One region of the Paenibacillus sp. EB106-06-01-XG199 genome, then DNA from elsewhere that is predicted to be linked to it. Evidence: riboswitches for the same ligand, from Rfam matches in the RefSeq annotation. Region 1 holds a riboswitch; each other region holds the start of a gene.

What was found. Region 1 has a riboswitch for cobalamin ahead of AC3WT9_RS15790 (energy-coupling factor ABC transporter permease). Riboswitches for the same ligand answer to the same signal wherever they lie in the genome.
Region 2: linked by a shared signal. The riboswitch ahead of metE (5-methyltetrahydropteroyltriglutamate--homocysteine S-methyltransferase) and the one ahead of AC3WT9_RS15790 (energy-coupling factor ABC transporter permease) in region 1 are both predicted to bind cobalamin.
Region 3: linked by a shared signal. The riboswitch ahead of AC3WT9_RS24105 (anaerobic ribonucleoside triphosphate reductase) and the one ahead of AC3WT9_RS15790 (energy-coupling factor ABC transporter permease) in region 1 are both predicted to bind cobalamin.

What each region holds. Positions count from the first base shown of each region.
Region 1 covers NZ_JBYTDQ010000004.1:117,465-121,603, reverse strand. The annotation lists gene AC3WT9_RS15795 (ArsR/SmtB family transcription factor) at 1-974, opposite strand, end outside; cobalamin riboswitch at 1,138-1,326, shown strand; gene AC3WT9_RS15790 (energy-coupling factor ABC transporter permease) at 1,590-2,354, shown strand; gene AC3WT9_RS15785 (energy-coupling factor ABC transporter substrate-binding protein) at 2,354-2,650, shown strand; gene cbiQ (cobalt ECF transporter T component CbiQ) at 2,634-3,425, shown strand; gene AC3WT9_RS15775 (energy-coupling factor ABC transporter ATP-binding protein) at 3,495-4,139, shown strand, end outside.
Region 2 covers NZ_JBYTDQ010000003.1:331,360-335,498, reverse strand. The annotation lists gene AC3WT9_RS12355 (DedA family protein) at 1-188, shown strand, start outside; gene AC3WT9_RS12350 (undecaprenyl-diphosphate phosphatase) at 261-1,121, shown strand; cobalamin riboswitch at 1,408-1,616, shown strand; gene metE (5-methyltetrahydropteroyltriglutamate--homocysteine S-methyltransferase) at 1,781-4,081, shown strand.
Region 3 covers NZ_JBYTDQ010000007.1:174,521-178,659, reverse strand. The annotation lists gene nrdG (anaerobic ribonucleoside-triphosphate reductase activating protein) at 1-62, opposite strand, end outside; gene AC3WT9_RS24105 (anaerobic ribonucleoside triphosphate reductase) at 59-2,044, opposite strand; cobalamin riboswitch at 2,381-2,611, opposite strand; gene AC3WT9_RS24100 (MTH1187 family thiamine-binding protein) at 3,028-3,336, shown strand; tRNA gene AC3WT9_RS24095 (tRNA-Thr) at 3,417-3,488, shown strand; gene AC3WT9_RS24090 (hypothetical protein) at 4,094-4,139, opposite strand, start outside.

The sequences.
Region 1 (4,139 bases):
GAAACTGTTCCATTCCCATTGTCAGTCCTTGCTGCTGTATCCGTTTTATCCGCGTCAGCACTATTGAATCCATCGGTATAGAACAGCTCTACGACCAAATCCTCGTTGTAATTGCCGAAGCCTTTGCCGAATAAGGTGAGCCCGCCGATATGTTCGGCATCCTCTTCCACCGAGAGCCTGAAGGTCCACTGCTTGTTGCGGATTGCTACCTGTTCCAGCGTAATGTCGGAGAGTTTTAAGCCGTCCATATAGGTTCCTTTTGGAGTAATGCGCAGCTGCTTGAGCAGGCCGTATTGATTGGTGTACGCGGGCCACCAGGCAGGGGTATATTTCCCCGGGCTGTCTCCGTAATCGCCTGGGCTAGTCCAATACCCTAGCTTCTGGCCATTCAGCGTGAATGCAATATCCGAAGGCCAGTTATTATTGGTTGACGGTGCTTCGGAGGCTATCTCCATCGTAATGATGAGCTCCTCCGGCTGTTGGCTGGATAACAGGAAGTTGGGTATTTTGTATTCGACATACCCTTTGCCAAACCAGAGAATTCCGGCATTCATCCGCTCCATATCCCAGAAATAACGCGGATCGTCGAAGCTGCCGATGATATGCTCGGTAGTGGCCAGCCCGCAGGTGGGCTCTATCTCAAAGTCGGAATAATGTCCGACCGGTATTTCTTTCCGGTGACCCTTGCGCTCTGCTTTGGCCTGGAGTGGGAAGATAATCTCCACCCCTTCAGCGGCAAGAGAACAAATCTTCTGCAGTCCGCTTCGTCCGGGGGCCATATGGGTGCGGATCAGTCCGGCCGTTTCCAGCTTGCGCACATGCATTGTCATAATGGCACTGCTCAGCTTGACCGCTCCCGCCAATTCCTTTACGTTCATGGGCTGAACAGCGAGCAGCTGCAGCATTCGCAGACGTACAGCGCTTGAGAGCGCCTCGTACACCGGCAGGGAATCTTCGGTAAGATCAAGTTTCATTTTCTGGGTACGCCTCCGGATTCAAGTTATATAGTTAATGATTATATTACTTAAATGAATTTCTTACAACCCGTAGGGTCCACCGGATGGTGTGCTGGAGAACTTTGCCGCTCCACTTTTATCACAGACACCCCCCGGTGAAGTCCACTATAATGTACAGGATAAATTAGCGATAAGACAAGGTGCCCTTGTAACTACAAGGGGTAACAGGGAATCGGGTGCAAATCCCGAGCGGTCCCGCCACTGTAAGGAAGAGCTGAACTTCAGCATGTCACTCGGCAAACAGCCGGGGAAGACGAAGGAAGGCGTTATGATCCCGAGCCAGGAGACCTACCTTGTTTGCGCGCACCACGACTCTACGCGGATAGGAGCGGTGTACGAATTGGTTAAAGAGATGAAGGCATGCAGTTTTGGAGACGGTGGATGTTGAAGATTTGGTGCAGAGCAAGTGCCAGCTTCAGCTACCCCAAATTACAATTCTGCGAATTCTTCGCGCTGTTGCAGCGGGACCACCATCTCTTACATATCTGATGACGTACATAGCACTCCCACCCCCCGGGGCGGGAGTTTTTGATTTGATGCGGCACAAAATGACGAATCCATGGAGGGAAAAGCATGAACAAACGCAAGTTTTGGAGTTTTGCTGCACTCATTGCCGGATTTACCGTTTATTTTTTGCTGAATGAGCCGGGCACGGCCAACGCGATGCATATTATGGAGGGTTTTCTGCCGGTAGGCTGGGCCGTATTCTGGTGGGGGGCATTTCTGCCGTTTTTTGCCCTTGGAGTCCTTAAACTGAAGAAAATGACCAAGGACAACCCGGAGCTGAAGCTGCTGCTTGGGCTGGCGGGTGCATTTACCTTTGTATTGTCAGCACTCAAAATGCCTTCCGTAACCGGAAGCAGCTCCCATCCTACAGGAACGGGACTTGGTGCTGTAATGCTGGGGCCGCTGCCGATGAGCGTAATCGGGTCTGTTGTGCTGCTGTTTCAGGCGCTGCTGCTGGCACACGGGGGGATAACGACACTTGGAGCGAATGCATTTTCGATGGCGGTGGCCGGTCCTTTTGCCGGGTATGCGGTCTATAAGCTGCTGATGAAGGTGAATGGACGTGAAAAGGTGGCTGTCTTTATGGCGGCGGCAGTGGCCGATCTCATGACGTATGTGGTGACCTCGGTTCAGCTTGCAGTGGCTTTTCCGGCGGCAGACGGAGGTGTGCTGGCTTCTCTGATTAAGTTCGGCGGTATTTTTGCCGTGACGCAGATTCCGCTCGCCATCAGCGAGGGGCTGCTGACCGTGCTGCTCTGGAACTGGCTGAAATCCTACAGTCCGAATGAGCTGTCGCTGCTGAAACGGCAAACCAAGGGAGGAAGTCTGTGATGAGCAATAAGTGGAAAAATGGGTTGATGCTACTGGCGGTGATTTTGCTGGTGGTGCTGCCTCTGCTGCTGGTGAACGGGGAATTCGGCGGGGCTGACGATGCCGCAGAGGGTGTAATTACAGAGATTGATCCCGGTTATGAGCCCTGGTTCAAACCGCTGACGGAGCTGCCGGGCGAAACGGAAAGCATGCTGTTTGCGCTGCAGGCGGCGATCGGGGCCGGAGTGATTGGCTATTCCATCGGCCTGCTGAAAGGCAGACAGGACCGGCGCAAGCTTAATGATCAGAAGAATTGATGAGTTATCCTACAGCAATGCGCTGAGGCAGCTGCCCGCGATGTGGAAAAGCCTGTTCGCAGCAGTCATGTTCATCCTTTCCTATGCGCTTCATCCGGCCTTGCAGCTTGTGATTACGGGCTGGATGAGTGTGTGGTGCGTCCTGTACGCCAAAATCCCGCTGCGTGCCTACGGCCTGCTGTTTGGTACGGCACTTTTGTTCTTTTGTCTGAGCCTGCCGGCCCTGTTGCTTGAAATTGGCCTTCCAACTGCCGGTGAGACGGTAATGTCCTTGCAGCTCCCGGCTTCGACTCTTTCGCTATACATTACGGCGGAGGGGCTGCACCGGGCAGGGTTGCTGCTGGCGCGTGTGTTGGCCTGCCTGACCTGCTGCTTTTTTATCATATTTACAACACCGTTCGGAGAATTGCTGCAGGTACTCCGCAGGCTGCGCATGCCGCAGATCGTACTGGAGCTCATGCTGATTATGTACCGTTTTCTGTTCCTGCTGAGCGATACAGCACATGGAATGATGCTGGCCCGGCGGCTGCGCGGCGGCAGAAGAGGACGGGTGGCCAAACTGCGGGAAGTTGCGGGAATGGCGGGCTCGCTGTTTGCCAATACGATGCACCGCTACTATGGGCTGTCGCAGGGGCTAATAACCCGGGGGTACATGGGTGAGATTATTTTGCCGCCTTACGTGTCACGCCCGGTGCCGCGCAGATTCGCGGTTCAGGCCTGCGTTGGTATTTCCCTGTTGCTGCTCGCTCAGTTATGGATCTTGCGGAGCAGGTGATTACCTGATGCAGGAATCAGCCAACGGCAGGAGTAGAAGTGGAGACTGAACAAGAGTAAGGAGATTGCAATGAATAACGAATATAGCCTGGTCTTTGAGGGGGTCGCCTACAGTTATCCGGACACGGCGGAACCTGCGCTGCGGGAGCTGACTGTCTCCATCCCCAAAGGACGAAAAACAGCAGTGCTCGGCCACAACGGCTCCGGCAAATCAACCTTGTTTCTGCATGCGGTTGGCGTACTGCGTCCGCAGAAAGGCAGGGTGCTGCAGGGCGGCACCCCATTGGCCTATTCCAAAAAAGAGCTGGCCGCCCTGCGCCGCCGCGTGGGCCTCGTCTTTCAGGACCCCGAGCAACAGCTGATTCTTAGTACGCCTATCGAGGATATCTCTTTCGGGCTGCGGGGGACAGGCATGGATGAGGCCGCTATTCAGAAGCGCTGCCTGGAAGTGCTGGAGCAGCTGAATCTGCTGGCTCTGCAAGATAAGCCGGTTCATCAGCTCAGTCTGGGCCAAAAAAAGCGCACGGCGCTCGCAGGGGTTATGGCGATGGAGCCGGAGCTGATTTTGCTGGATGAGCCGACCTCCTATCTGGACCCGCTCTCCGAGAGACAGCTGCTTGCGGGACTTGAAAGCATTTCTGCCAAGGGCACCACGGTGGTCATGGCGACGCATGATATGAATCTGGCCTACCGCTGGGCGGACTGGATCATTGTG
Region 2 (4,139 bases), on a different contig from region 1:
TGGGCTGGAATGTGCTGCTTATTCTGCTGGGTGCTGCGCTGGGAGAATCCTGGGAGGATATTGGCGTGTACATGGAAGCTTACTCAAGTGTCGTCTACGTATTGATTGCTGTGGGAGTTGTTGTGGGTGGTGTGCTCTATTTCCGCAAACGCCAGTCCGGTAGAAAACCGGTAGATACCACAGATTAATTAAATTCACAGGTTTCGCAGAACTATTTAAAGCCTCTCATAGGGGAGGTCAACAAAAAGGAGGGGATCAATATGGAGCTGTTAACAATTATTAAAGCCATCATTCTGGGCATTGTAGAAGGATTAACTGAATTTGCTCCGGTATCCTCGACCGGTCATATGGTAATCGTGGATGATATGTGGCTGAAATCCCAGGAATTTCTCGGAAAATATGCGGCGAACACGTTCAAAGTAGTCATCCAGCTGGGTTCGATCCTGGCGGTAGTTATCATTTTCCGCAACCGGTTTATCGACCTGCTGGGTCTCAAGCGGTTCAGCCGCAAGGAGCTGACGGCGGTGCCGGAAGGACAACCTCCGGTGGAGACGGAAGGCCGGCTGAAGCTGGCGCAGGTCATTGTGGGACTTATTCCGGCAGGAATTCTCGGATTTCTGTTCGAGGATTACATCGACGAGCATTTATTCTCGACATCGACGGTCCTGATCGGACTAGTCATTGGGGCAATATTCATGATTTTTGCCGACCGGTTCGCCCCCAAAAAAATCAAGACAGAGAGTGTTGACCAAATTACATATAGACAGGCGCTATCGGTAGGTTTGATCCAATGCTTGTCGCTCTGGCCCGGCTTTTCACGCTCCGGATCGACCATCTCAGGTGGAGTGCTGTTGGGTATGAGCCACCGTGCGGCTGCCGATTTCACCTTTATTATGGCAGTGCCGATTATGGCGGGTGCGAGTCTGATTTCACTGGTCAAGAACTGGCAGTATTTCACGATGGATGCCCTGCCGTTTTTTATTGCCGGGTTCATTAGTGCATTCCTGTTCGCGCTGCTCTCTATGAAGTTTTTCCTGAAGCTGATCAACCGGATCAAGCTCATGCCGTTTGCGATTTACCGTCTCGTTCTTGCCGGGGTAGTCTACCTCGTCTGGTTCTAAAAGACAGGCTGAAACAGCCCGTTGATTGCTATCATTTATCGAAAAGAAACCGGGTGTGCCTCCTTGTCAAGGACGGTGCAGCCGGTTCTTTATGCTGTATACCAAACGTTCTGCTGAAGCTGCTTCTTGAAGAGAGGCTGTGAGGGAATGTGTGGCAGAATCGCAGCAAAATGAGCCTGCACGGCGCCAGCTATAGGGAATGTGTATAACGGGAATACCCGTAAATCTGTTGCGGATAAGGTATCGGATTCAGTATGATGGCATCAGATTACGGGATGAATACAATTTGCAAATATCGGAGACAGGCGCCAGCCGGAGCATCAGAAAGGCCCGGAGGCTTAATAGGGAAATTCGGTCAAGCCGATGCGGTCCCGCCACTGTAACGGAAGAGTTCATAGCAGCCCATGTCACTGGCCATCTCTACTTCGCCGGGAAGACTTGCTGATGGATGCCGACGCCGCTAGCCAGGAGACCTGCCTGTCTCAACAGCACTGCAGTACCTACGGAAGATAGGGAGGTGTTAAGACGTTACCCATTGGCAGCCCATGGGCGTCTTTCCCTGCGGCCTGGTTAGGGGAAGACGCTCTTTATTATTGATACCGACTGAAATCATTACCTAAAAGCCTAAGGCAATTATTATAAACAAGGGAGTGACTGTAATGACAAACAACATCAAGACGAGCAGCCTCGGTTATCCGAGAATCGGAAAGAACCGGGAGTGGAAAAAGACGCTGGAGGCTTACTGGAGCGGCAAAATCAGTGAAGAAACCTTGCGCGCGGAAATGGCCGGTATTCAGCTTCAGCACCTCAAGACACAGCAGCAGGCCGGGATCGCACTGATTCCTGTCAATGATTTTACCTTTTATGACCATGTGCTGGATACCGCTGCTATGTTTGGCATTGTTCCTCCGCGTTATGCCTACGACGGCGGAGACATTCCGCTCGATCTGTACTTCGCCATGGCGCGCGGCAATTCGGCTGCCCCTGCCTGCGAGATGACTAAATGGTTCAATACGAATTACCATTATATCGTGCCGGAAATCGGCGGGCAGACTCCCCGCCTGATTGAGAACAAACCGCTCGCTGCCTACCGTTTCGCCAAAGAGCAGGCGGGTATTGAAGGCAAGCCGGTTATAGTCGGACTCTATACCTTCCTGAAGCTCTCCAAGGGATTCGCTGCAGATCAAATTGTAGAGGTTGCTGCCCGTTTCCTGCCGGTGTATGTGCAGCTGCTGCAGGAGCTGCAGCAGGAAGGCGTGGCTTGGGTACAGATCGACGAACCGGCTATCGTAACCGGCTTAACCGCGGAAGAAGTTGAACTGCTGGGAACGATCTACAGAGAGATCGCTGCAGCAGTGCCCGGACTTCATGTCTTGCTGCAGACTTACTTTGAAGCTGCAGAGCCGCTGGAAGCACTGCTGGAGTTGCCTGTGCAGGGCATCGGATTGGACTTCGTCCATGACGGCGGGGTCAATCTGGCGTCGATCCGGCGCCTGGGCTGGCCGGAGGACAAATGGCTGGGAGCGGGCATTATCGACGGGCGCAATATTTGGCGCTCCGATCTGGATGCCAAGCTTGAGCTGGTCCGCGCGCTGAAGTCCCATGTGCCGGACGAACGGCTTATCCTCCAGCCATCCTCCAGTCTGCTGCATGTGCCGGTAACCGTTCAAGGCGAGGATAAGTTAAAGCCTGCGGTACGGCAGGCGCTGGCCTTCGCCGACGAGAAGCTGGCGGAGCTGAGTCTGATTGCAGCAGCGGCGGGAGAGGATGGGCAGGTCTATGCCGCAGCGCTCGCCGAGAGCCGCGAGGCGCTGAATGTGTTCCGCGCCCTGCCGGAACGCGGGCGGCAGGATGTGGCTGAGCAGGTGCGCAGCCTGGATAAGCTGCCGGACAGCCGCAGCTTGCCCTTCGCGGAACGCGTAAAGGTGCAGCAGCAGAAGTGGCAGCTCCCGCTGCTGCCGACAACGACGATCGGCAGCTTCCCGCAGACGCCTGAAGTGCGCCAGGCCCGGCTCAAATGGCGCAAGGGCGTCTGGAACCAGGAGCGCTATGACGGATTTATCCGCCAGCAAATTGCAGATGCGATTACTTTTCAAGAGGAGCTCGGGCTGGATGTGCTCGTGCACGGTGAATTTGAGCGGACGGATATGGTTGAATTCTTCGGCGAGAAGCTGGCAGGGTACCTCTTTACTAAAGGGGGCTGGGTCCAATCCTACGGTTCGCGTTGTGTGAAGCCGCCGGTCATTTATGCCGATGTTGCGTTTACCGGTCCTATGACCGTGAAGGAAAGTCTGTATGCCCAGTCGCTCACCAGTCTTCCGGTAAAAGGGATGCTGACCGGTCCGGTGACTATTCTGAACTGGTCGTTTGTCCGTGATGATCTTAGCCGTGAAGAGGTAGCCAACCAAATCGCCCTTGCCCTGCGGTATGAGGTGCAGGCGCTTGAGGAAGCGGGAATCGAGATGATTCAGGTGGATGAACCGGCGATCCGTGAAGGCCTGCCGTTAAAGGCTGAAGATCATGAGCATTATTTGAACTGGGCGGTAAGATCTTTCCGTATCGCTACCAACCACGTGAAGGCGACAACGCAGATCCATACGCATATGTGCTACAGTGAGTTCAATGACATGATCGGATCTATTTCGGCGATGGATGCTGATGTCATCTCCATCGAGACCTCGCGCAGCCATGGGGAGCTGATCGTCAGCTTTGAAGAGCAGGAGTATGACAAGGGAATTGGTCTTGGTGTGTATGATATTCATAGTCCGCGTGTACCGAAGGTAGAGGAAATGGCACAGGCCATTGAGCGGGCGTTACGTGTGCTTGATGCCGGACAGTTCTGGATTAATCCGGACTGCGGCCTGAAGACACGGGGCTGGGAAGAAACCGGAGCGGCGCTGCGCAACATGGTGCAGGCTGCCGTGATTGTCAGAGAGAAGAGCGGGGCGGTCAGCCGCTGATTCGTCCATTATACCGGGCGCCCATTTTCCCAGTGTTCTGTAGGGGCTGAATATCCCC
Region 3 (4,139 bases), on a different contig from region 1:
AGGACGGCCCGCATGCCCTCTCCCTCATTAATTGATTCCGGGTAGTAGCCGCAAATATTCATAGATGCTTGAGGCGGTCTCTTACTTCGGCCTGCTTGGCGGCGTTGAAGCGGGTCTGGTAATCGCCGGTCAAATATCCGGTTACCCGGCGCAGGCGGCGGATATGGGTGTCATGCTCATGCGCGCCGCAGGAAGGGCAGTTCGTGCCGATAACCCCTTCATAGCCGCAGCCGGAGCAGCGGTCAATCGGGTGGTTAATGCTGAAATAACTGATTTCCTGCTCCAGCGCGTAGCGGATGATTTTGACAAAAGCCGCCGGGTTGCTGCGGGCATTGCCGTTCAGTTCCACATAGGAAATGGCTCCGGCGTTGCAGTACTCATGGAAAGGGGCCTCAAGGCTAATCTTCTTGGCCGCACTGAGCTCGTAATACACTGGAATGTGGAAGGAGTTCGTATAATATTCGCGGTCGGTTACGCCGGGAATAGAGCCAAGCACCTTGTGGTCCACCTTGGTGAATTTGCCGGACAAGCCTTCGGCAGGTGTTGCAAACAGCGTGATGTTAAGATTGAGCTCTTCGCTCTTGCGGTCGCAGTACTCGCGCATATGGCGGACAACGGCGAGCGCTTTGGCATGGACTTCCATGTCCTCGCCATGATGTTTGCCGTACATGGCCTTCATGCACTCCGCCATACCGATGAAGCCGAGCGACAGACTGCCGTGCTTCAGCAGCTCGCCTACGCTGTCCTCGGGAGCAAGCTGTTCGCCGCCTTCCCAGACACCTTCGCGCATCATGAAATCGGAGGCTTTGGCTTTCTGGGCCGCTTGAATCCGGAAACGGTGCAGCAGGCCTTCCAGTGCAATATCCATATAATGATTCAGGTCGTCGTAGAAGCCTTCCTCGTCGGGAGCAAGACGGCGGCCTGTTACAGTGCCGTGAGCGAGGCCCAGACGGACCAGATTCAGGGTGTTGAAGGACAGATTGCCTTTGCCGGAGCAGTGATTACGTCCGAAACGGTCGCCCAGTACCCGGGTGCGGCAGCCCATCGTAGCAAATTCAGTGTCCGGGTCAGCCGGATCATAGTACTGCATGTTGAGCGGAGCATCCAGATTGGCAAAGTTCGGATACAGTCTGCGTGCGGAACATTCGGCTGCTTTGAGGAACAGCTCATAGTTCGGATCGCCCTGCTGCTGGTTGACGCCCTGCTTGCATTTGAAGATTTGGATCGGAAACACCGGTGTTTCTCCGCTGCCGAGGCCGTTCATGGTGGCGGTCAGCAGGGAGCTGATCACAAGCTGGCCTTCGGGGGAGATACAGGTGCCATAGTTGATGCTGGTAAAAGGAATCTGTCCGCCGGAACGGCTGGACATCGTATTGAGATTATGTATCATACTCTCTGCTGCCTGCAGTGTTTCGCTTTCGGTCTCTTTCTGCGCAAAGCGGAAGGCGCGCGGATACTGCTCCGCCAGATCGCTGCGGCTCATCGAGATTTCGCCGAGGTGATCACCGGCTTGTCCTTCTTCAAAGTACTCCAGTCCCTTGCGGAACAGCTTGGCGAAGGATTTGGTCACATACGGGGCAAGATCATAATCCAGTTTATTGGCGGATACGCCGCCGTATTGGGCATTTTGCTGGGACTGGAAAATAATCGCCACCAGCGACATTGCGGTCATAATCGAGTTCGGAGGACGGACACTGCCGTTGCCGGTATTGAAGCCTTCGCGGAGAAGGCGCTCAAACGGGATAAAGATGCAGTTGGTCGTTCCGATGGCGTATTGATCCAGATCGTGGACGTACACGACATTATCCTGAATGGCCTGCACGAGCTGTGGCGGCATCGTGAAGTTGCGGGCATACCACTTGGAATATTCACTGCCGAATTTGCTCATTTTGCCGGAGAAGCTTTCTCCGTTCAAATTGGCATTCTCGCGCAGCAGATCCAAATCCCGGCTGTCGATAATATCCCGTCCCAAATGAATAACTTCCTCCAAAAGAACTTCCTGTGCAGCTTGTCCACCGTTGTACCGTTTCTCCAGCAGCGTCATTGTCTAGCTCTCTCCCCTCGGTATAGTAAGAACGAAGTATATACTTCCTGATAGCAGTAAAAAAGCATCTCCCGCCGAAGAGGCGGAAAATGCCCGAATGCGTACGAAATATCCTTACAAGGATATTTGCCGGTTGTCTTGATGAACATACAAGCAGGGGACAGGGGTAATCTCTGTCCTGTTCTTATATATTCCGCAGAAGCCGATACCTGAGGGCGATAATGGTTTATAGCCCTCAGGTATCGGCAGCCTTGGCTCCTTAAAACACGGGAAGGCTATGTCTGCTTGTGCAGGCCGCATTGCGGACACCTCACCTGGTCCTCGCAGGCATGAATGATGGTGTCGGCGAAACAGGCAGGTCTCCTGGCTTCCGGTGAATCCTCCGGCGCCTTCCCGAGAGCTTTGAGGCCCCTCAGTGGCTATTGCCGGTAGACGCTGCTTGACGGGCTTCAGAAAGCCTGCAGGCATCCGGTTACAGTGGCGGGACCACAGCGGATTTGCACCGCGTTTCCCTATTAAGCTTCAGCTCGCTTGAAAGAGCGAAACACCTGTTTCCACTATATTTTGTTGTCGTTAGATAAAAATAACCCAATATGTTGTGTTTGTAAACCATTTTTTGAAACTCCGCGCGGGGAGCGGGTTCTGCGGTTTTACTCACAAATGATCCACAGTTAGTCCACAGGTAATCCACAAGTTGGGTGCAAAAAGTGTCTGGATAAAGTCATAAATTGTCTTAAAAGATGCCACAAAGAGTCCATAAATATTGTGAGCGTGACACTGGAATGCCTAATGAAGAAATATGGGGGAACGAAGGGTTACGAACGGTGGGGGTTAGCGGTTTGTGGGTGTGCGGCGGAGTTGCTACAATAAGAACAGGCCGTAGACATATATCAGGAACTTTAGGTTTATAGTCCGTAATAAGGTTGCACGAGGGAGTTTCCAATAAAGGGTTTTATTTACAGTATATTAAGGAGGGATTCAGAATGGCAATTGGGGAAGTAACCGTAATTCCAATCGGCACAGGCAGCACGAGCCTGAGCAGTTATGTGGCCGATATGCAGCGTGTGCTCAGGGGAGTGGAAGGGATCACTTATGAGCTTACATCTATGGGGACGATTATCGAAGGACCGATCCCGCGGATTCTCGCTGCCGTAGAAGCGCTGCATGAGTCGCCTTTCGCTGCCGGGGCACAGCGGGTATCCACGTCGCTGAAGATTGATGACCGCCGCGACAAGCCGTCTACAAGCCGCAGTAAGCTGCAATCCGTTGAACGCAAGCTGCAGGAGAATTGAAGCCCGGATGTTGTGAAAAAGGTTGCGTTTTTGGCTGAAAGTTGTATAATATTTTTTGTTTGACAGAAAAAATGCTTTAAGCTGGTGTAGCTCAGGGGTAGAGCAACGCACTCGTAATGCGTAGGCCGGGGGTTCAATTCCCTTCACCAGCATCCCAAAAAAACATACGCGGCGCGGCTTCTTGGAATTTCGGGGGGGCTGCGCTTTTTTTTGATTTTTCTACCATTCTTCTTATTTTTACCCGAGTAAAGGGGGGTTTCTGAGTCGCGCTGACCTCAATTGCCAGGCAGATAATTGTTTATTACTTAAATGTAGACTACGTACTCTGCATATTGTGTAGGATAAGAAGATTTTGGGCACGGGTGGCAGCACCGATAACAGAATGAATTCAAGGAGCGTACATAATATAAAGATATAAAGTTTTGTTTTGAGTCAATTTCATAAAAAACTCCTTCTCGGCATAAAAAAAGCCAACAATCGCTGTGTGATAAATAAATTTGCGAATTAACAAAAAACCGCTCTATTAAAAGGGCGGTTTCTCATGGCATATCAATTCTACATTACTAAACTCCTTGAAAAAATTATTTTACCCCACTGTACTCAAACTGGCGAAGGCATTTACCAACCGCTACACCTAGAAACAAGTGTAATTTAGCTTCGCTCAATTGGAATGAATACACCTAAAATTTCACATGGAAATTTAGAAGCCCGGTATCCTAGGGAGAGGGGATGTGCATGATGGCTTTTATAATTTTTGTTAATATTTAATAATATACCATCCGCTAAATGTAGAATAATTCAGA